DNA from 2 places in the Paenibacillus sp. FSL F4-0236 genome. Region 1 is predicted to be linked to the other one. Evidence: predicted binding sites of a transcription regulator. Region 1 holds the regulator's gene; the other holds the start of a gene.
What was found. Region 1 encodes Rex, which represses fermentation and respiration genes when NADH is low (regulators of the CRP and FNR family bind a similar motif). Its sites were predicted from a motif close to TTGTGAAATATTTCACAA; they were not measured.
Positions count from the first base shown of each region.

Region 2: pflB (formate C-acetyltransferase) is a predicted target of Rex. The motif match lies at 858-875, and genes of this name have one in related genera.

Region 1 is NZ_JBBOBK010000001.1:1,273,480-1,292,732, reverse strand. Features, by position in the region: gene NSQ29_RS05905 (hypothetical protein) at 1-624, opposite strand, end outside; gene NSQ29_RS05900 (hypothetical protein) at 621-1,724, opposite strand; gene NSQ29_RS05895 (hypothetical protein) at 1,743-2,228, opposite strand; gene NSQ29_RS05890 (RNA polymerase sigma factor) at 2,225-2,860, opposite strand; gene NSQ29_RS05885 (DnaD domain-containing protein) at 2,907-3,659, opposite strand; gene asnS (asparagine--tRNA ligase) at 3,686-4,984, opposite strand; gene NSQ29_RS05875 (acetate/propionate family kinase) at 5,006-6,214, opposite strand; gene NSQ29_RS05870 (3-hydroxyacyl-CoA dehydrogenase family protein) at 6,211-7,083, opposite strand; gene NSQ29_RS05865 (AAA family ATPase) at 7,217-8,719, opposite strand; gene NSQ29_RS05860 (hypothetical protein) at 8,712-9,254, opposite strand; gene NSQ29_RS05855 (cell wall elongation regulator TseB-like domain-containing protein) at 9,663-10,181, opposite strand; gene NSQ29_RS05850 (amidohydrolase) at 10,351-11,652, opposite strand; gene NSQ29_RS05845 (redox-sensing transcriptional repressor Rex) at 11,639-12,292, opposite strand; gene dinG (ATP-dependent DNA helicase DinG) at 12,424-15,285, opposite strand; gene NSQ29_RS05835 (tetratricopeptide repeat protein) at 15,422-16,063, opposite strand; gene panD (aspartate 1-decarboxylase) at 16,175-16,558, opposite strand; gene panC (pantoate--beta-alanine ligase) at 16,551-17,441, opposite strand; gene panB (3-methyl-2-oxobutanoate hydroxymethyltransferase) at 17,443-18,309, opposite strand; gene NSQ29_RS05815 (biotin--[acetyl-CoA-carboxylase] ligase) at 18,645-19,253, opposite strand, start outside.
Region 2 is NZ_JBBOBK010000001.1:1,009,241-1,013,340, forward strand. Features, by position in the region: gene adhE (bifunctional acetaldehyde-CoA/alcohol dehydrogenase) at 1-712, shown strand, start outside; gene pflB (formate C-acetyltransferase) at 966-3,227, shown strand; gene pflA (pyruvate formate-lyase-activating protein) at 3,443-4,100, shown strand, end outside.

The DNA.
Region 1 (19,253 bases):
CAGATCTCTAGGAGTTTCCCCTAAAATGATGTATAGCGTATTCCCAACATGCTTAGTTTGAAGCAGCTGTTGTTCTTGTGCTTCTTGTAGCTTTCCTTTATTTGAAGAATAACTCCCGAATACATTCAGCTCGTTTCCACCCGTTTGATCTACTTTAATCCCATAAGGCTCTGCAGCTTGGATAATGATGGTACTAACGCCCTTTGGAACGGCTCCCTTCCAATCTGGCAATGCGTAACTTTCTTGCACAGCTGAAACGGTACGGCGAAATTCCTGTGTTAATCCTAAAGAACTAAATCCCGCAAAAACCAAACAACATACAGCTATAAACCCTACGAACAGAACGCTTAGCACATCATAATACATTTTTCCTTTTCCACGAAACCATAAAGTGTATATCACAATTTCTAAGCCTAATAGTATAAAAATGATCGGCCACCAAGCAAGCGTCGTCTCAAACACTTCGGCGCCCCTCCACTGCGAGACCATGATTAGTGCTCCCAGAAATAAAAGGCTCAATCCCATCGACAACGTTCCAACACGCCAGCGTCTTGATTTATCTTCAGCAACCGGACGCTCACTTGAAACAATAACTCCTTGCTGTAATTCTGTCGGATTATTCAAGAATGACCACCTGTCCCTTTTCTCCCTTTATTGTTCTTGCTTCCCGCCATCAGCTTCAAACCACCGCCAATCAACAGCACAGATACGATAAAGGTCCTGAAATATTCATTGACTATATACTCTAAACGCCATCCAGGAAATCTGATATCAAGCGCAGGAACTGCGACATTAACTACAATGTAATACAGTCCTAGACACATCAGAGCAGCTCCAAGCCATCCTTGATGATTTAAAAATCCTTCTATGACTGGCTTATCCTGTAAAGGTTCACGTCCATGTCGGCTGACAAGCTGTAAGCCATCGAACAAACTGTAAAACCAAATGACTGGAATGAGGAAGAATAGCAGCGTTAAACGCAGTAGGTCCATGACATAAATACTCCCTAGAAATAGCAGCATGAGCTGTAATCCTCTTTTTTGCAGCCCTAGATACATTTGTCCGGCACCCGGAAAAGCAGAAAGCAATGTAGCCAAAACTTTGCTCCGGCGCCCCTCCTCACGACCAGCCTCCATCTCTTCGAATAAAGTACGATCTACCATTTCTTCTCCAGCTTGCTTACGATGGATTAACTGAACCGCATCAAACATACAATATAACCAAATCACTGGTAATACGCCAAACAGGAGAAGGAAAACATCACTTGACGTAATCCCTGCCAGGAATAACATCACGGTCATGAAACCGAAGAAAGAAATGAGGAAAGACAATCCTCGCTGCATCAACCCCATATGAAAATGACCCAATCCTGGAATGAACGATAATAAAATTACATGTACACGCTCATTATCGTCTGTCTTAACGGGCATTGAAGAAAAATCAAAATTCGATCCATCTGGAGTCATTGCCGGAGCAGGCATCTGGAGCATTTTAACCACCAGATGCACCATCGAAACCGTCCCAATAAGTAGGAACCCTATCACACCCATTAATAGAATATCCTCGGCACCTTCAGCCACAGCTATTAAGAATGACATAAATAAGATGCCAAAGCTTAACAGAAGATAAACAATTCCCTGTGGGCGTTTTCCCATATAATAATGACCTGCTCCAGGAATCAAATTAAGAAAAAAAGCTTTTAATTTACTACGCTGCTGTTGCATATTTCATTTCTCCTCTCATCACTTTCTGCTGCCCATTAGCTGATCCAACCATCCGCTAGTTGCCTGTATGACTTGCTCGCTAAATGATGGGGAATTATCTTTTTTAGGGATCATAAGCTCCATTTGACCTGTGTGCAGCTTATCAAACATACCAGATGTCATTATCAACAGCGTAAGTGACGCGGCAACCGCATAATGAAAGATTGTCTTTTCATACCAGCGATTTCGCCGTACCCCTTCTTCAACCGTCACTTGTTCCAATGCTGCTGACGATTCCGTCATACTAGCCCAATCTGCCATAACCCTCTCTGTAAAAATAGACGAATTCTCCAATGAAGGCAGATCCTCCTGTAGCTCATCCAACATTTCCATGTATGAAGTAAAACTTTCCGTATCTTCCAGCAGCAACTGTTCCCAATCTTCTCTGGTCGCCTCGTCCATGTGACCTTCAATATAAGATTTCGCTTGTTCCCGTTGGATTAGATCGTCTCCACGCTTCATCATAGCCATTCGTCCTCCTTCCAATGATTTCGGATCCATTGTCTCGCCCTATACAATCTGGACTCTACCGTCTTCAGGGAAATTCCCTGCTCTGCAGCAATCTGATCATATCTTTTATGTTCCAGATAATAAGCCACCATAATTTCACGATGAGTTTCAGGCAGGCTATTGATTTCACCGAGCAGCCGATCCATCCGATCACGGCGTATAACACCTGACAACACATCCTCTTCGTTGGAAGCGGTCTGGCTCAGTACAAGCTCATAGTCAACAGGAAGTTCCCTAAGTCGATCACGTTTACGTTTCGCATCAATTGCCTTATTTAAGGCGATCCGTGTAATCCATGACTTTAAGCCTTGATAACGGTAGTCAGGGAGAGATTTGTACATTTGTAAAAAAGCTTCCTGAGCAGCATCTTCAGCCATTTTGACATCGCGTAATACAGAATAAGTAATTTTGTAAATTTGCTGACTGTATGTATTTACAAATTGACGGAACGCATCCTCGTTACCTTGGCAAATCCGCTGGATTAATACCTCTTCTTCAATGACTCTCCCCTCCTTCCCACAGCAATAGACGCACCCGATTACAACTACCCCTGCACTTTTTAATAAAAATATTAAAAAGAACCGCACTGACTTTAGCGATGGGCTAAAGCAGTGCGGTTCTCTCCTAATCTATCTATCTTCCGCCATTGCGGAATTTTTGTGTATAGTTCTTAACATCCTGAGCGTTCTTGACCCGGTTGCGGGCCCATTCCAGCAATATTCGATCAATATAACGGAAATGAACCTTTCCTGCAAATACAGATTCCTTCAGCGCTAACAGAATCAGCTCCTCGGGATACCGGTCTTGATCCACCCAACTGGATATCGTCTCACACTCCATTGGAGATAGCGGACGTCCGAATTCCTTTTCGAAAATACTGAATAGATTTCGGCTTTCCTCTTCAGCCCCAAGTTGAGAAGGAGATGAGGGGGGCTTTCCGCCGAATCCACCCCCTGAAGCAGCTCGAGGTGCCGACGTTGCATAGCCACCTACGTGCTTATCTTGCTCATGCTCTTGTACAACTGTCGCTAGATAAGCACCAAGCTTTCCGTATAACCCTGAGAAATTGTAGCGTTCATAATGGATGTCTCTTAGCTCATCGTTGTCTCCATCGATGCTAATAAAACCTTCCTTCATAAGCTTCTGCAACTCTCCTGCTAGTACAGATATGCTACGGCCAGTTACAACCTGAAGCTCCTCAAGAGAAGGGAAGTCAATCCCTTCCACCTGCCTGAAAGAAAGCAGATGTATCAGCAGCATAGCTTCACTTCCGCTTAAATTCAGCTTCCGGTAATACTTCAGTAATGCGTAAGGTATGACGGCCATTCCGTTCTCCAGACCGAAGGAGACGCCTTCGCCCCAGGTACTCCATCCTTTGCCGTCCATGAACGTCCCCCTTCAAATATAAGAACTTATGGGTAGAGACGGTACAGTGTACGTGGGAATGGAATAGTCTCACGTACATGGTCAAGGCCACAGATCCAAGCTACAGTACGCTCAAGTCCAAGTCCAAAACCAGAGTGAGGTACAGATCCGTAAGTACGCAGATCCATGTACCATTTGTAAGAGTCCATCGAAAGATTATGCTCTTTGTAACGCTCTTCAAGGAGCGCAGGATCATCGATCCGCTGTGAACCACCAATAATCTCTCCGTAGCCTTCTGGAGCGATCATATCCGCACACAGTACGACTTCCGGACGGTTTGGATCTGGCTTCATATAGAACGCTTTGAAAGAAGCAGGATAATGAGTAATAAATACAGGTTTATCGTATGCTTCTGCGATTGCTGTTTCATGAGGTGCACCGAAATCATCACCCCAAGCAATATCTTCAAAGCCTTTATCGTTCAAGAACTTGATCGCATCGTCATAAGTAATGCGTGGGAATGGTGCTTTGATATTCTCCAGCTTGGAAATATCGCGACCTACCGCTTCCAACTCCGCACGGCAATTCTTCAATACAGATTGCACTACGAAGCTAATAAATTCTTCCTGAACCTTCAAGCTTTCTTCGTGATCTGTAAAGGCCATTTCTGGTTCGATCATCCAGAACTCAATTAAGTGGCGACGAGTCTTAGATTTCTCTGCACGGAAAGTTGGTCCAAAGGAATATACACGGCCTAGTGCCATTGCTGCAGCTTCCATATACAACTGTCCGCTTTGTGTTAGATAGGCGTCCTCATCGAAGTACTTCGTGTGGAACAAGTTAGTAGTTCCTTCTGCTGACGTTGGCGTCAGAATCGGAGGATCCACCTTTGTAAATCCACTCTCGTTGAAGAACTGTTGGATTGCACGAATAATTTCCGCACGAATTACCAGAACAGCCCGCTGCTTCGAGGCACGCAGCCAGAGGTGACGGTGATCCATCAAGAAATCTACGCCATGCTCTTTCGGAGTAATTGGATAATTCTCTGTAAGATGCAGGACTTCAATTCCAGTTACAGTCATTTCAAAACCAGATTGACTGCGAGGTTCCTCGCGGATAATTCCGGTCACATACAAAGAGCTTTCCTGTGTGAGGCTCTTAGCTGCATCCCATACCTCTTCAGGCACTTCTGATTTTACTACAACTCCCTGAATATAACCTGTACCATCGCGAAGCTGGAGGAACTGAATTTTACCACTGGAGCGCTTGTTGTTTACCCAACAACCGATAACAACACTCTCTCCAACATGTTCATTCACGTTCTTAATTACACTCTTGTTAGCCATGCCTTCAATCTCTCCTCTAATTTAGCCGTTAATTCCTTGCACAATACGGTGTGTATCACGTGCAATGACAAGTTCTTCGTTTGTCGGAACTACTAGTACTTGTACCTTGGAATCTTCCGTAGAGATACGACGTGGATCGCCGGAACGAACTTTGTTAGCTTCAGCATCCAACTCAATACCCAGGAACGTAAGGTTATTTAGCAGTTTCTCACGAAGCAATGAAGCATTTTCACCAACACCGGCAGTAAATACGATCGCATCTACACCGTTCATGGCAGCCGTATATGAACCGATATACTTGCGCAAGCGGTACTCATACATTTCAAAAGCTAGTGTGGAATTAGGCTCACCTTTTTCCATACCATCAATAATATCGCGCATGTCACTGCTTACGCCCGAAATTGCTAAGAGGCCACTATGTTTATTCAACATGGAGTTAACTTCGCCTACGGACAATTCTTCCTTGTTCATCACGTAAGGGACAATTGCTGGGTCAAGATCACCACTGCGAGTACCCATCATCAAACCTTCCAGAGGGGTCATACCCATGGAAGTATCCACGGACACTCCACCTTGAACTGCAGTTACACTACCGCCGTTACCGATATGACATGTAATGATCTTCAGATCTTCCAGCGGACGCTCTAAGTACTCCGCAGCAGCCTTGCTTACGAAGTCGTGTGATGTACCGTGTGCGCCATAACGACGAACTTTATATTTATTGTACAATACTCTAGGAATAGCGTACATATAAGCTTTTTCAGGCATGGTTTGGTGGAATGCAGTATCGAAGACAACAACCTGCGGTACACCTGGCATATTTACTTCAGAAGCCGTAATCCCCATCATTGCTGCTGGGTTATGCAGTGGTGCAAGGTCAAACAATTGACGAATTTTCGTTTTTGCGTCAGCATCCACAAGTGCGGAGGATTTAAAGAACTCTCCACCATGCACTACGCGGTGACCTACAGCATCAATTTCTTTAATAGATTCAATTACACCATGCTCTTTGTCTGTAAGACAAGCAAGGACTTTGCGGATCGCAGTATTATGTTCCAGAATTTCGCTTACTTCTGTCACTTCCGCTTTGCCAGTAGGTTTATGATTCAGAATGGAGGAATCCATCCCGATACGTTCAACCAAACCCTTAGCCAAAACCGATTCATCGGTCATGTTATACAGCTGATATTTCAAAGAAGAACTACCTGAGTTAATAACTAAAATATTCATACACGGTCACCATCCTTGTCGTACTTGAAGAAGCCTTCTCCTGATTTCATACCCAGTTGTCCTGCACGTACCATCTTCTTAAGAATTGTAGAAGGACGGTATTTCAGTTCTCCGTATTCACGGAACATATTTTCGAGTGCCGCAAGTACCGAATCCAGGCCAAATCTGTCAGCCATTTCAAGCGGTCCATATTGGAATTGATAACCAATACGCATAGCATCGTCAATATCCTGTGCGGAGGCAACGCCTTCTTGCAGCACATGCATAGCTTCATTGATAAACAAGCAAATGAGGCGTGATGTTACAAATCCTGGGGATTCATAAATCATTACACCTTTTTTCTCAACAATCTCATCAACAAAGGATTTTGTATCTTCAAAAGTAGCATCTGAAGTTTTCAGACCACGTACGATTTCTACAAGATCCACTTTAGCTACAGGATATATGAAATGCATTCCGATCACGCGTTCCGGATACATCGTAGAACTTGCAAGTTCAGTCAAGCTAAGTGTTGATGTATTGCTGGCAAGAATAATGTGGTTCGGGCATACTTGATCCAATTGATTCAAAATCTTTTTCTTTTCTTCCAAATCCTCAACAATGGTTTCGATAACCATGTCACAAGAGCTGAGCTCCGCGAAATGTGTCACTTTTTGAATGCGGCTAAGAATCAGCTTCTTCTCAGCTTGAGTGATCGCCCATTTCTCCAGTTGCTTATCTAGACTTGTCTCGATCATTTCGTAAGAGTAGTCCAGTTTCTCCGCGGTTTTCTCCACTAGTAATACATCCAGGCCTTTGGCTGCTAACATTTCAGCAATACCTTGTCCCATTGTGCCACCGCCGATGACACCTATTTTTTTGAAATTCATAAAAAAGTCTCCATCCTTTCAGGTATCTATACTTTTGTATTGTACCTTGTCTGTCGCAAAAATTTATAAAGCCCGACATATAATGATATCTTAGCATGCCTGAAAAGTAAAAAAAAATAACCAGCATAAATATTTATGCTGGTAAAAGGACGCTGTCACGAAATTGACATCGAAATTGCTCTCCAGAGAGTACTTCTTCCTTCATTAAAATGTCAAGAGAGTAATCAAATACATTTCGTTGCTTTTCAAGGTGCTCACGAGTGCGCGTCATCAGCTCATCCAATATCTTACTATTTTCCTTCATAAGCTCTTCAGTGGTAACCATTTCCAGCTTAGCGATACCCAGCGAAGTTAAACCTGACTTCATCATCGTTTCCACAATATTCAGCGCCTGATCGAAATCACCGCGTGAACCTGTGCTTCGTCCACCATAATACATTTCTTCAGCAGCTGCTCCACCAAGTGCAATCATAATCTGATCTTCGAGATAATCTTTGGTGTACAAATACTGCTCTTGCTGAGGATTATGTCGCACATAACCAAGGGCTTGCCCACGCGGAGTCAGCGTAACCTGACTAACGCTTCCGGGACGAAGGAGCTCTGCCATGATGGCATGTCCCAATTCATGAATGGCAACTCTCTTTTTCTCTTCGTGATTTGTTTCTCTATCCGTTTTTTCACCCATCATTACCTTGTCAATCGCCATCGACAGATGCCGCTGCTCAACTTTCGTCAAGTCCTCACGCATCATATAAATCGCGGCCTCATTCATAACACTTTCAAGCTGAGCACCGGAAAAGCCATAGGCTTCTTCAGCAATTTTGTCGAGACTCACATCTGGATGAAGAGGTTTATTCTTCGCATGCAATTCCAGAATCGATTTGCGGCCCTTTTTGTCAGGCATGTCCACTTGAATATGACGGTCGAAGCGTCCAGGACGTAGCAATGCCGAATCAAGCATTTCTTTCCGGTTTGTTGCAGCTACCAGTAGAATACGCGGAGTTTCGTTATTATAAATACCATCCATCTCAGTCAACAGCTGATTCAAGGTCTGATCATATTCACGTTGCTGGCCGCCTTCACGTTTACCGCCAATTACGTCAATTTCATCAATAAAAATAATGGCACTTTGTTTGTTCTCCTTAACAGCACGGTTACGAGCATCCTTGAACAAATCGCGGATCCGACCAGCCCCGACACCAACATACATTTCTACAAATTCACTACCTGATGCAGCTACGAATACGGAGTTTGTATAATGCGCTGCTGCTCTGGCCATAAGGGTCTTACCTGTTCCTGGAGGGCCAGTGAGCAGAATCCCTTTCAAAGGACGAATCCCAAATTTACTAATCTCCTCGTGCCGGATCAAAAAATCGAGTGCCTCACGAAGCTCTTGCTTCGCATTGTCTTGCCCACCAATTTCTTCAAAAGTGAGCTTTGAAGGCCCTTCCTTCTGGCGTTTCTTCCCCGCACCAGCGTTCACCGTAAGCCCGCCACGCAAATGAGCAATTATAAGTAATGCAGTAAGCATTCCAGCTGCTATAACAATCGGGAATATATTAATACCTAAAAAAGCCATGAAAATAAACAGCACAGGAATAAATCCGAGTAAAATTTCTTTAAGGTACTTAGGCATTATTCCATACCCCCAAGGTCGCAGGTTTTCGCGGCAAAATAATAAATTTGCTTTCTTTTCCATTACTCAAGCTTACGTACACATTGTTGTCGTCGATATCAGTAGATGCTATCACATCTTTAAATTCCGTATTTTGCTGTTTCAATCTATCAAGTTCTGTAGGTATAATCGTATATTTACGGCTCTCCATGGCTTCAGCTACAGAGAACATCGCTTTATCCCAGTAATCATCCAATAGTTCACTTGAATTTTGCTCCACATCGAGTTTAAGTTTACGTCCTTCAATCACTGATTTTCCTTCTTTGGATACATACGATACTAGATCACGTAAATTCGTGCCCGGCTGCAAATCAAGTTTCAAAGTGACCTCATCGCGGTTAATACTAATATGTGAAGTATTTACTCCCTCAAATCCGGTTACAATCTTTTGGAGCGGTTCCTGTAAAGCAAACTGACGATATAAAAAGAATCCTCCGAATAATAGCATAGCCGACAGTAGAGACGTTATCAGTACAGGTACAAGACGTAATTTCAAGAAACGTCCTCCTCTCAAAGATGAAAAAATGTAAACAGAATGATCCAAAGTCATAGCTGCTAAGAGCTCATCAGAGCCTGACGTTCTACTAACACTGTTCTAATTACAAACAGTAGTATATCACAGGTGTATATACTATATTGAAAAAAAGTGTGAAGATATTTAAAATTTTATTTTTTAATTCTTTCCATTTTATTAAATTTATTGATTTAATTCGACAAAAAAAGGGCTGTTACTCTTAACTAACAGACCTTTTTTCGTATGAATCTTTAAATACCAATACATAAAAACTACTCTTATAGTATATCACAATTCGTGTACTTATAGTATATCAAATAATATGTCATTTTAAAAAACAAGCGAACCATAAATGGTCCGCTTGTTTCTCCTATAATGCTTTTGTTTAATTTAGCGGCTAGGTAAACTGTAACCTTCACCCATTCGAGCCCCATCTGAGAACCGATAAAATTGATAATAATATCGACCGCTTTGTTTATAAAAAAGCTGCCAAGCATACTCCCCGTTATATACTCCTGGCAACAACCGCTCAATGCTGATGTCCGGAAGATCGGCTTTTATAAGGCTACGCATTTTCGCTTCAGAGGTCCCTTTACTTAGTTCTTCAGCATATACTGCGTCGGTTCCTTCAGCAAACTTCCCGTCTACAGTAAAACGTACCCAAACCATCAACTCGGTCCCGGCTTCATTCTTCCCTGTTAAGACCCAGTACACCGCATTATCATCCCACACGGATTTCTGCGCTTTGGTTACCTCTGTCAGACCAGCACTGGTTTTAGCGACATCCTTAGCGATATCTCGCTCGTTCCATTGATCTTTCATAATATAAGCATAGAACTGGATAAGTCCGAACAGAAGGAGCAGAATCAGAACTGACCCCAGGAGGATCCATTTTTTCCTTTTCTTCAAGGTACAGCTCCCTTTCTAGTAATATATCTTTTTTGATTATATAACACACCTGTGTGTTTATCCAAAGTTTCATATCCAATTCAATGATCTAATTATCAGAAACACAAAAGGCTGTAACTTTGCAATCGCAGAAAGTCACAGCCTTTCAGTTATTCGTTATGATCTTAGACTACCGTTTAAGCAGTCCATCAAATGATTCTTGTGCCTTACGACGGATTGCTTCCTCATCTAGCGTTACACATTCTCCGTGTTTTACAACCTGTTTACCATTCACCCATACATGCTCAACATCCTTGGCACTGGCAGAGTATACAGCATGAGACAACAGATCTGTGTGTGGTAGCAAATGCGGCTGGTCTATATCAATCGCGATAAAGTCCGCTTTCATGCCAACAGCGAGTCTACCCACATCATTTAAAAAGATAGACTTTGCGCCATACTCTGTAGCTATACGCAGCGCTTCCGGAGCTGGAACAGCCGTCGGATCACCACTTACACCTTTATGGATGAGGGCTGCAAGACGCATCTCTTCAAACATATCCAGGTTATTATTGCTTGCCGCACCATCTGTACCCAGTGATACCTTCACACCAGCCTTTAGAAGATCCGTAACCCGAGCCACTCCACTAGCCAGTTTCAGATTACTTCCTGGGTTATGAGACACGCCTACATCATGACGAGCCAGTATCTCGATCTCTTCATCATTCAAATGAACGCCATGTGCAACAATAGACGGACGTGTGAACATTCCAAGCTTCTCTAAATGCGCTACTGGCCGAAGTCCGTAATCCACCACATTCTGCTCCACTTCGCGTTTGGTCTCGGACATATGGGTATGCATCGGTAAATCCAAATCATGTGCCGCTTGAACAAACTTAACAAAGAAGTCCGGTGGGCAAGTATATGGGGCGTGTGGCGAGATCATCGTCGTAATTCTACCATCAGCCTTACCATGCCAATTTCGTGCAAAAGAAATCGCTTCCGCAAGCTTGTGATTTTGTACTTCCTCTGGGCATAATCCGATTACGCCTCTCATCAGTACAGAACGAATGCCTGATAATTCGACTACCTCTGCTACTCGATCCATATGATCATACATATCCAAGAAGGTTGTAGTACCACCTTTTAGCATTTCCAGTACCGACAAGGAGGTTCCCCAGTATACATCTTCTCCAGTGAATTTCGCTTCCATCGGCCACATCTTCTCTTGAAGCCACACCTGAAGTGCTAAATCATCTCCATAACCACGAAGCAATGACATTGCCGCATGGCCATGTGTGTTTACCAGACCTGGCATAAACAGCAGACGACTGCCATCAACAACTTGCACATCATCTTCCATTAAAGGCTCTTCTTTTCCTATGTAAGTGATCAAATCATCTTCAATAGTCATATATCCATTCAGAACCGGCTCATCCGTTCCCGGAATAAGAAAACGCCCGCCCTTAATAATCGTTTTACTGCTCTTCATTTCCGCTTTCTTCCTTTCCGTCTTTCAAATAATAAGCAAGGCTTTGCAAATCCGTTGTAAAATCGGCAGCATGAACCCGGATATTCGATGGTGTTTTTAGAATCACTGGTGCAAAATTCAAAATCGCCTCAATGCCAGACTCAATGAGAATATCTGCTACATTCTGCGCTTCTGAATCAGGCACAGTAATGATCCCAATTCGAATACCTTGCTCACGAACCGTCTGACCAAGCTCCTCCATCGGTTGAACGGTAAGAGAGTTGATTTTCCGCCCTACCTTAGGTGCATAGGAGTCAAATATAGCGGTAATCTTCATAGTATCTTTCAGATAAGCATTGTAATTAGATAATGCATGTCCAAGGTTACCGGCACCTACTAAAGCCACATTCAATTGTTGATCCAGCTTCAGAATATGACGGATTTTTTCAATAAGATAAGTTACGTCATACCCGATACCTTTTCTACCAAAGTCTCCAAAATAAGCTAAATCTTTACGAATTTGAGCAGGATTCAAATCAAGTTTTTGTCCTAGTTCTTGTGAGGAAACGGTTAATATTTCACGTTTCTGGAGATCATTCAAGAAACGCAAGTACACAGGAAGTCTGCGAACAACGGCTTCTGATATTTTATCCGATTTCATAATTTACCTCCTAATTTAAGTGATATTCTGTTCAAATCCTATCGAAATATCTGCACCTCGTCTCAAGGAAGAGCGGTATTCTTATACCGCCCTTCCTTGTAGAGTGATTAATAAGATCGATGACGTTCTTTTCAAGAAACGCCTCCGTCTTCCAACCACTCCGCTATACGAGGAACCATTTGATCCGTAAGCATATGCTCCATTTTCGGGCCAGGCAACGAATAGAGGAAATACTTCCCATAGTGAGATTCGATCACCCTTGTGTCATACACAATAACAATACCCCGATCTTGCGCTGTCCGTACCAGCCTCCCAAATCCTTGCTTGAAGCGAATAACCGCCTGAGGAACAGACAACTTCATGAACGGATTCTTTTTCTGGGCTTGTAATAACTCAGACTTCGCTTCCGCTAGGGGGTGGTTTGGCGGTTGAAATGGGAGTCTCACGATGGCCAAGCATGTTAATGCTTCACCTGGAATATCTACACCTTCCCAAAAGCTGCTTGTTCCTAACAGTACAGAAGCTGCACTGTCCTGAAAACGGCGGATCAGCTTGCTACGGCTGCCCCCCTCCACGCCTTGACCTAACACCGTGATCTCTTGTGAGGCTAGAGCCTCTTTCAGAGGATCGTAAACCTGGCGTAGCATCTTGTAAGAAGTAAACAGGACAAGCATCCGCCCACGTGTTGTAATAGCTGCTTCTGCTAGTGACTGTACGAGTGTATCGACAAATCGGGCATCGCCTACACTCCCCTTCACACTTGGGAAATCCCGCGGAATAACTAACAGCGCCTGCTCCCGATACTTAAAGGGAGAAGGCAGGAGTGATGTCATCAGACGCCCCTCTTCCGCAGCTTCATTAAGTCCGAGATTATCAATCATAAACTGGAATGATTTATCCACAGAGAGTGTCGCCGAAGTTAGTACGATACTTTTTTTCTTGTCGAAAAACAGCTCCTTAAGCTGAGTACTAACATCAACAGGAACGGCATACAGCTGTAGCGATTTACTGCGATAATTTCCATTCGCCTCCAGCCAATATACTACATTCTCATCATTTAATCCCATAAAAAACCGTACTTGCTCACGTATAGAAGCTAAATCCTTAAATAAGCCGCTAATATCGGTAACTAGGCTATCTGAGGAAGATTGACCTTCTTGATCTCGCATCTCATTAAGCATTTTATCACCTTTACGGATAATTTCGCTTAATGTCAGATTCATAGTATTCTCTAAAGCAACCAATTCATCCCAATCTTTCGGTTTACGGGTAGGAAGTAGCCGCATGACTAACTGGCCGGCTTCTCCCGCCGCTGCATCGCTGCGTTCCGGCAAGAGGCTGAATAGTTTATCACTAAGCAGATCCCAGGTTTCTTTTACGGTAAGAAGGTCCGGATAGATTCTATCGATCACTCCGCTCCATTCAGAAGCTTCCTCACTGCCTGATGACTGAAGCATTTGGCGAAGTGTAGGAAGTTGGCCATTTCGACTATCCTTATAAAGACGCGATAGTGTATGTGCCACCGTGAAATGCTTCATATGCATGCCTAAATGCTTGCCAGCCACGTCCTCCAGATGATGGGCCTCATCTATTACAAGATGTTCATAAGCCGGAAGTAGTTGATGCCCAGCCTTAACATCTGCGAAAAGCTTAGAGTGGTTCGTAATGACCACGTCTGCAATACCAGCTTCATGCTTAGCCCGATGATAATAACACTTACGGAACCAAGGACACGAGCGACCCAGACAAGAATCGGTATCGCTTGCTACCGTCTCCCAAAAATCTCCGCCACGTCCACTTAGATTGAGCTCTTCGTCATCTCCTGATTCACTTTGTGTCAGCCAAACGATCATCTGAGCCGCAGTAAGCGCATCTTCCCTCGGACTTATAAAGTCTTTTTTATTAATTTTATGTTCGAACTTACGAAGACACAAATAATGCCCTCTGCCCTTAAAAATTGCAGCTTTAAATGGAAAAGGAACTACCTGCGTTAACAAAGGAATATCACGCTCACGCAATTGATCCTGCAGATTAATAGTATGAGTGCTGACCATGACTTTTTCATTAGTGCGTACGCTTTGGTATATGGCAGGCAATAAATAACCAAGGGATTTACCGGTTCCTGTCCCTGCTTCGATCAATAGATGCTTATCTTCGGCAAGTGCCGTCATCACCTCATTGATCATAATATCCTGAGCTTCTCGGCTTTCATACTGTGGCAAAGTTTCTTTAAGTCGTTTCGTTACTTCATCCATATAATCTGTAAAAGATAAATTGTGTAGTGGATTCTCAGCATGCTCGTCTCGAGGTGGAGCTAATTCGTTCCAGTCTCCTACAGCAAGCGCTAATTGACGATAGAAAGTCAGATCACCTTCGGGCTGAAGCGTCTCCGCTTCCCGTTCACGCAGCAGACCATCAAAATACCAACCCAGATCACTATCCTCTTCCCTAAACAGCTCACAGAGTCTCTGAATCGTCAGCAGAGGCAAATCGTAGAGCTCCTCCAGACATTTCAGCAATACAAGAGCAGTTGCGAGTGCATCACTGTCTGCCTGATGCGGACGATCGTGCGTCACTCCAAAATGTGCACTAACTGATCCTAGTTGATAGGATGTGAGGGAAGGAAAGCAGATTTTCAGAAAATCAATCGTATCTAAAATCCGCCCTTGAAATGGTAAATACCCACATCGGTCTAAGGCATTTTGCAAAAAATGGAAGTCGAATGCGACATTATGCCCTACAAGCACAACATCATCCAAGAGTGGGACAAGCTCCATCATCATCTCATCCAGCTCAGGTGCATCCTTTACATCATCGTCGGTAATCCCCGTTAGACCAGTTATAAAAGGAGGTATCGGCGTTCTGGGCTTGACGTAGGAACCATATACCCGGGAGATGGACCGGTCTTCTTCTATAATTGCAAGGCCAACCTGGATAATTTCACCCACGGATTGGGTTCCCGTTGTTTCAAAATCAAGCACGGCAAATTTCATTATAATTCTATTCCCTTTCAATTGAGACTCTTAATCAGCATAACAGAAGTTGCGAAAAAAGGCGATGCACACCACTGGTTCAGGGGATGCATCGCTTGAATGAAAACGCGGAATAATAAACCGTAAACGTAATAATTTACAATAATGAAACAAGCTGATTTCCGAAATGAAGCTTACCTCCTCGGCGGCGGCAAACCTCCAAATTAACGGTTGGTTCAGGAAGTGCCGGGTCAAGTTGCAAAGAAAGGGCAAACAGCTCCTGCGCTTCATTGAAACGTTCTTGAGAGGCCCTGATGCAACCTAAAGCGTTATAAACCATTGCCTTCAGCTTGGTTTCCCGTATCAAACCGAGCATATGGTTCAGATGGCTCCAAGCAGCTTCCCCCTCCCCTTCCTGCAGGTAAGAGATGGCTAAATATAATCGAGCAGCCAAGCTATCCGGATATTGCACAATAACTTCCTTAAACTGTTCAATACATTTCCCATACATCAGCAGCTTATAATACCCTTGACCTCTAACAAAAGTATCCATGCACAGCTCGGGTGCTTCCTGCTCTGGCACTTCCTCTTCAACCACAGTCGTAAAATCTACACTTTCACGAAAGTGACTTAGCTTCTCTGCAAAGGCCAGCCATTCATCCATCACTTTATCACTAAGTCGATGCAGCATATTATAATTGCATAAAAGCTCATTCCGGCGGGCACCCTCCGCTGTAGGGTAATCTGTAACGATCTCCTGAAGCACCTTGTTCATTTCAGCAAACAAATGTTGAAACATGGGCTATCCCCCCTTACTGAAGATGAAATCAGTTCAGCTTGCCTGACTTCATTTTCTGCGAGAACGGGGTCTTTCATCCCTGCCATTCATTACATGGCGTAAGTCCATAATTTAAGCGATTGTAGCATGCAATTCATGATCAGCCAGCTTCACTGGTCTGTTGTTCTCATCCACGAATACCACCGTTGGCTTATGCGACTCCAGTTCTTCCGAAGACAGCATCGCATACGAAATAATAATTACTGTATCTCCCGGTTGAACAAGACGTGCAGCTGCACCATTTAGGCAGATCACACCACTGCCGCGAGGCCCTGGAATAACATAAGTTTCTAACCGTGAACCATTATTGTTGTCCACGATCTGCACTTTTTCATTCTCAAGAATATCTGCCGCTTCCATTAAGTTCTCATCAATGGTGATACTTCCCACATAATTCAAGTTCGCTTCTGTCACCGTCGCGCGGTGAATTTTGGATTTCATCATATGTCTAAACAAGAGCGGCAACCTCCTTTGGAATAAATACATTATTGTCAATTAATCGCGTTCTGCCAAACTTCACGGCAAGCGCTATAATAATTTCCCCATTTACATCCTTTAATAAAACTTCGTTCTCTAAGCCTTCCAGATTAGGGAAAGTCAGTATTTCCGCATAATCAATGACCGCCAAAGGAGAGCTGGAAATAACCGAGGTCAACAATTCCCGCACTTCATCAACGGTTGTTACTTTTCCTTCTTCAATGGACTGACGTGCTTCACGCAAGGAACGAGATAACACCAGTGCTTGAGAACGTTCCTCTGGAGATAAGAATACGTTACGCGAGCTAAGTGCAAGTCCATCTCCTTCACGAACGATAGGGCAAGGTACAATTTCAACATTCATATTCAAATCAGATACCATTCTGCGGAGCACAGCTACTTGCTGAGCATCCTTTAGCCCGAAGAAAGCATAATCTGGCTGCACGATATTGAATAGCTTATTAACAACTGTTGTTACGCCATTAAAATGTCCTGGACGCGAAGCCCCACAAAGTCGAGTGGTGAGCTCTGATACCGAGACAGTAGTCCGGGTAGGCTGCGGATACATTTCTTCCACACTGGGGATAAATACAATATCGACACCTTCGCGTTCCGCAAGCTCCAAATCACGCTCTTCATCGCGCGGATAGGAATCATAATCCTCATTCGGTCCGAACTGCAGCGGGTTCACAAATATGCTCATAACGACCGTGTTGCTCATTTCTCCTGCCCGCCGAAGCAGACTGGCATGTCCTTCATGCAGGTATCCCATGGTTGGAACAAACCCAATCGGGGTATGCCCACCTTGTCTCATATATTCCAAAGCTTCGCGCAGTTGCTTAATGCTTCTGACGACTCTCATCTTATTCCCCATCCTTTCCGGCACCGCCGTATAAAGATTCCAGAACGGTTTCATCTGCTTTAAAAACATGACCTTCATCTGGGTACGAGCGATCCTTCACTTCTTGCACATATTGGCTGATACCCTCACGAATCAGGCTACCCACATCCGCGTAGGTTTTGACAAAACGTTTCTCACGGTAGGGTGAGGCATAACGCAACAAATCATGGAAAACCAATACCTGTCCATCACAATAACGACCTGCACCAATCCCAATGGTCGGAATGCTCAGTGCCTCAGAAATTGCTTGTGCTACTTCTTCTGTCACCAGCTCCAGTACCACTGCAAAAGCACCTGCTGCTTCAAGGGCCTTAGCTTCATCCATCAGACGTTTTGCATCTTTGGCGTCCTTACCTTGAATGCGGTAGCCACCAATCATATTTACCGATTGTGGTGTAAGTCCAATATGCCCCAGCACAGGAACTCCCGCAGCTACAACCGCAGTAACTGTCTCACAAATTTCGAGACCGCCTTCCATTTTGACGGCATGAGCCCGCCCTTCCTGCATCAGTCTGCGCACACCCCGCAAGGTTTCATCTATACTTCCGTGGTAGGTCATAAATGGCATATCTGCCACAATGAATGTTTTTTGTGCGCCCCGAGTTACCGAACGAGTGTGGTAGACCATATCGTCAATCGTAACCGGTAAAGTTGTATCATATCCAAGTACCACATTTCCCAGGGAGTCACCCACCAGAATAAGATCGATACCGGCTTCTTCAGCAAGTAGAGCCGATGGGTAATCATAAGCAGTCAGCATGCTTAACCGCTCACCATCTGCTTTCATTTTTTTCATTTTCACAATATTAAGTGCTTGTTTGTTTGCCATTTCTCTCTTCGTCCTCCTTTTTGAAATTACATCCCCGTAAAAATCGCAACAAAAAAACCTTTTAGCAACGATTTGCTAAAAAGGTCCGAAGGGCAAAAAAGAGTCACTCGCGATCGTCCCTTCTGTCTCGGTCCTTACGGCTCAGAGCAGAATCCAACGTAACCGTCTAACGCAGTTATGAAGGTGATTCCAATAATAAAACCATTATAAGTTCATCAGATCAAGAGTACAGTTCGCAAAACGATACCGCCTCTGCCCCATAGTATAACAAAAAGGACTCGGAAATACACGAAAAAAATATGACAGGGGATGACACCCTGTCATATAAAAAAGATTTATAAAAGCTCGATTTCACCTGAGCATACGCTAGAAATCTCTCCTGCGCTGTTTTTAAGGATTAGTCCACCTAACTCATCCAAACCTACCACAACGCTTTCAGAGCGTCCCTGAGGGCTATTCAGAGCGATTTGGCGACCCAAAGTAACTGACATCGACTCCCACAGCTCTTTGATAGGTTTAAAACCTTGTTCCATGTAAAGATTGAAATGCAGCTCTAACTCATTCAATACAGCTCTTACCAGCTCCGAACGGTCAATAGGGACACCGCCCCGCTGAATCCGAAGAGAAGTCGCTACTTCCTTCAGATGATCAGGATAATCGTCTTCAGTCAAGTTCGCAGAAATTCCAATCCCGGCGATGCAATAATGAAGCTCTCCTTCTCTTAGCGAAGACTCGAGCAAAATTCCACATATCTTTCTACCGCCCGCAAGCAAATCATTTGGCCATTTAATCCCGGCGTCTACTCCGGTTACACGGCGAATTGCCTTACAGACTGCAACCCCAGCAAGCAGTGTTAACTGAGGAGTCTGTAACAAAGGTAACTTCGGACGCAATACAATACTCATCCAAATGCCTTTGCCACGAGGAGAAAACCATTTTCTACC
Region 2 (4,100 bases), 270 kb from region 1:
AACTCCAGATGTAGCTATCATTGATCCAGAGTTCGTATACAGCTTGCCAAAAACTGCTGTTGCTGATACAGGTATGGACGTATTGACACATGCTATCGAAGCTTATGTATCAGTTATGGCGAGTGACTACACTGATGGTCTAGCTATTAAAGCCATCCAACTGGTATTCCAATACCTTGAAAAATCGGCGCTGGAAGGCGACAGAGTAGCACGTGAGAAAATGCATAACGCATCAACACTTGCTGGTATGGCCTTTGCCAATGCATTCTTGGGTATTAACCACAGTTTGGCACATAAATGGGGCGGACAGTACCACACTGCTCACGGTCGTACTAACGCGATCCTTATGCCACACGTTATCCGCTACAATGCTAAAAAACCTACGAAGTTCGCTTCGTTCCCTAAATATTCGCACTTCGTAGCTGATGAGCGTTATGCTGAAATTGCCCGTATTCTGGGATTGCCAGCTCGCACAACTGAAGAAGGTGTAACTAGCCTGATCAATGCTATTCGCGATATGAATAAAAAATTGGGCATCGAAGAATCGTTCCAACAACTGGGCTTTGATCCTAAGGACTTCGAATCCCGCGTAGATTACTTGGCTGACCGTGCTTTTGAAGATCAATGTACAACTGCCAATCCTAAGCTGCCACTGGTTTCTGAGCTTGCTGATGTATACCGTAATGCGTTCTACGGAAGATTTGATAATTAATAAATGGTTAAATAGAGAATAGGATAGTTGTGGACTTAGATAAAGGTGACAAATATCACTCGAAAGGTGATATTTGTCACAGTGTTTTTATAGAAAATAAACTAGAATGTTTATATAAACAACGGTCCCACATATGAAATGTTGATTGTGAAATTTGGAACAACCACATCTTTTTGGGGATCACGAGACACGGGATCAACCTTCAAGCCCGCGATCTCTACAAATATAATAAATATAGATGGAGGGATTTAGCATGTCGGTGATTGAAAAAGAAGTAAATGAAGTGAAATCCGGTTGGAGAAGTTTTACAAAAGGTAAATGGTCCAAGAAAGTTGACGTTAACAACTTTATCGCTAGTAACATTAAGCCTTATGAAGGTAACGAAGAGTTCCTCGTAGGTCCTACTAGTAACACAACTGAACTGTGGAAGATTATTTCCCAACTGAGCAAGGAAGAAAGAGAAAGAGGCGGCGTATGGGATGTTTCCCTAGATACTGTCTCCACAATCACTTCACATGCTCCAGGCTACATTGACAAGGACAAGGAACAAATTGTAGGCGTGCAGACTGACGCTCCTTTCAGACGTTCCATCCAGCCATTCGGCGGGATCAAGATGATGGTTGATGCTACGAAGGCTTATGGCTTCGAGCTTCCACAAAACATCGTTGACATGTTCACGAACATTCGCAAAACGCATAACCAAGGCGTATTTGATGCATATACACCAGACATGAGAGCAGTGCGTAAATCCGGCGTTATCACAGGTCTTCCTGATGCTTACGGCCGTGGACGTATTATCGGCGACTACCGCCGCATAGCTCTGTACGGTATTGATTTCTTGATTAAAGACAAAAAGCAACAACTAGCTGAGCTTGAAGTTGATTCCATGACAGAAGAAGTAATTCGTTTACGTGAAGAACTGTCCGAGCAAATTCGTGCACTGGGCGAATTGAAAGAAATGGCAGCTGCTCACGGCATGGATATTTCCAAACCAGCGATGAACTTCAAAGAAGCTACTCAATGGGTATACTTTGGATATCTGGCAGCAGTTAAAGAACAAAATGGTGCAGCGATGTCCCTGGGACGTGTTTCTTCCTTCCTAGACATCTATGCAGAACGCGATATTGAAGAAGGTACTTTGACTGAAGAACAAGTCCAAGAAATTGTCGATCATTTCGTAATGAAACTGCGTATCGTAAAATTCTTGCGTACACCTGACTATAATGACCTGTTCTCTGGAGACCCTACTTGGGTAACTGAATCCATCGGTGGTATGGCTGAAGATGGAACCACTCGTGTTACCAAGAACAGCTTCCGTTTCCTGAACACCCTGTACAACTTGGGTCCAGCTCCGGAACCAAACTTAACTGTACTTTGGTCCGAAAGATTGCCTGAAGGCTTCAAAAAATATTGTGCTAAGGTTTCTATCGAAACTAGTGCAATTCAGTATGAAAATGACGATCTAATGCGTCCATACTGGGGTGAAGATTATGCGATTGCATGCTGCGTATCTCCAATGCGTATCGGTAAACAAATGCAGTTCTTCGGCGCTCGTGCCAACCTTGCAAAAGCTTTGCTGTATGCTATTAATGGTGGTAAAGACGAAAAATCCGGAGCACAAGTTGGACCGGAATTCCCAGCTATCACTTCTGAATATCTGGATTATGACGAAGTAATGAAACGCTTCAAACCGATGATGGAGTGGTTGGCTAAGACTTATGTTAACACTTTGAACATCATTCACTATATGCATGACAAATATTCTTACGAACGTATCGAAATGGCACTGCATGATCGCGACATTCTGCGTACAATGGCTTGCGGTATCGCTGGTCTGTCCGTTGCAGCAGACTCACTGAGTGCGATTAAATACGCGAAGGTTAAACCAATCCGTAACGAACAAGGTATTGCAATTGACTTCGAAACTGAAGGCGAATTCCCTTGCTACGGTAACAATGACGATGCTGTAGACAACATCGCAGTAGAATTGGTTGAAACCTTCATGTCTATGATCCGTAAACACAAAACATATCGTGATGCTGTACCGACTCAATCGGTATTGACCATTACTTCGAATGTAGTGTACGGTAAGAAGACAGGTACAACACCTGACGGACGTAAAAAAGGCGAACCATTCGCACCAGGTGCTAACCCAATGCACGGACGCGACAAGAAAGGTGCTCTGGCTTCACTGAACTCTGTTGCCAAACTGCCTTACTCCGATGCACAAGATGGTATCTCCAATACGTTCTCTATCGTACCTAAGGCACTGGGTAAAGATGATGAATCCTGTAAGTCTAACCTGGTACACATGATGGACGGATACTTCCATAATAACGCTCAGCATTTGAACGTTAACGTATTTAACCGTGAACAGCTGATGGACGCTATGGATCACCCTGAGAACTATCCACAATTGACTATCCGCGTATCCGGTTATGCAGTTAACTTCATCAAGTTGACTCGCGAACAACAAATGGACGTAATTAACCGTACTTTCCACGGTTCAATGTAATTTGTTTATATTTATAAAGATCTTTCATTGAGATATGCACTAAAATATTTGCAAGGAATTACCGCTCTTGTTTCAAGGGCGGTAATATCTTGTTCAAGAATCATTAAAATTTTAAATTTTACGGTCGCGATTAAGGAGAACACAGTCTTAAGGGCAGGGATTCTTCTTCGTGAAAGATGGACTGTTAGTCAGTCCTGGAGAAAGGATGACATCCTATGATTAAAGGTCGCATACACTCCTTGGAAACCTTTGGAACCGTTGACGGACCTGGTATTCGATTTGTCTTATTTATGCAAGGGTGCTTGCTGAAATGCCAGTATTGCCATAACCCTGATACTTGGGCTTTAGATGAAGGTAAGGAAATGACTCTAGAAGAAGTGCTTTCGGAGATCGAGCCATATTTAAACTACTATCGTTCATCCGGTGGTGGGTTAACTGTATCCGGCGGAGAACCAACTTTGCAGGCACAATTTGTAAAACAGTTATTTACGGAAGTTAAGAAGCGTTGGAATTTGCACACCACATTAGATAGTAATGGTTATAACGAAGGTGACAAGATTAATGACTTATTGGATGTTACAGACTTGGTGATGCTCGATTTGAAGCATATTGATGAAGAAGCACACATTAAGTTAACTGGTAAATCTAATGATCGGACCTTGAAGCTTGCACGTTGGCTGTCAGATCATAACCGTAAGATGTGGATTAGACATGTATATGTTCCAGGCATTCATGACCGTGAAGAGGACCTTATCAATCTAGGTCGTTATATTGGAACCTTAAATGGCGTTGAGAAATTTGAAATCTTACCTTATCATCAAATGGGTATCTATAAATGGGAAATGCTCGGTAAGGCTTATGAATTGGATGGAG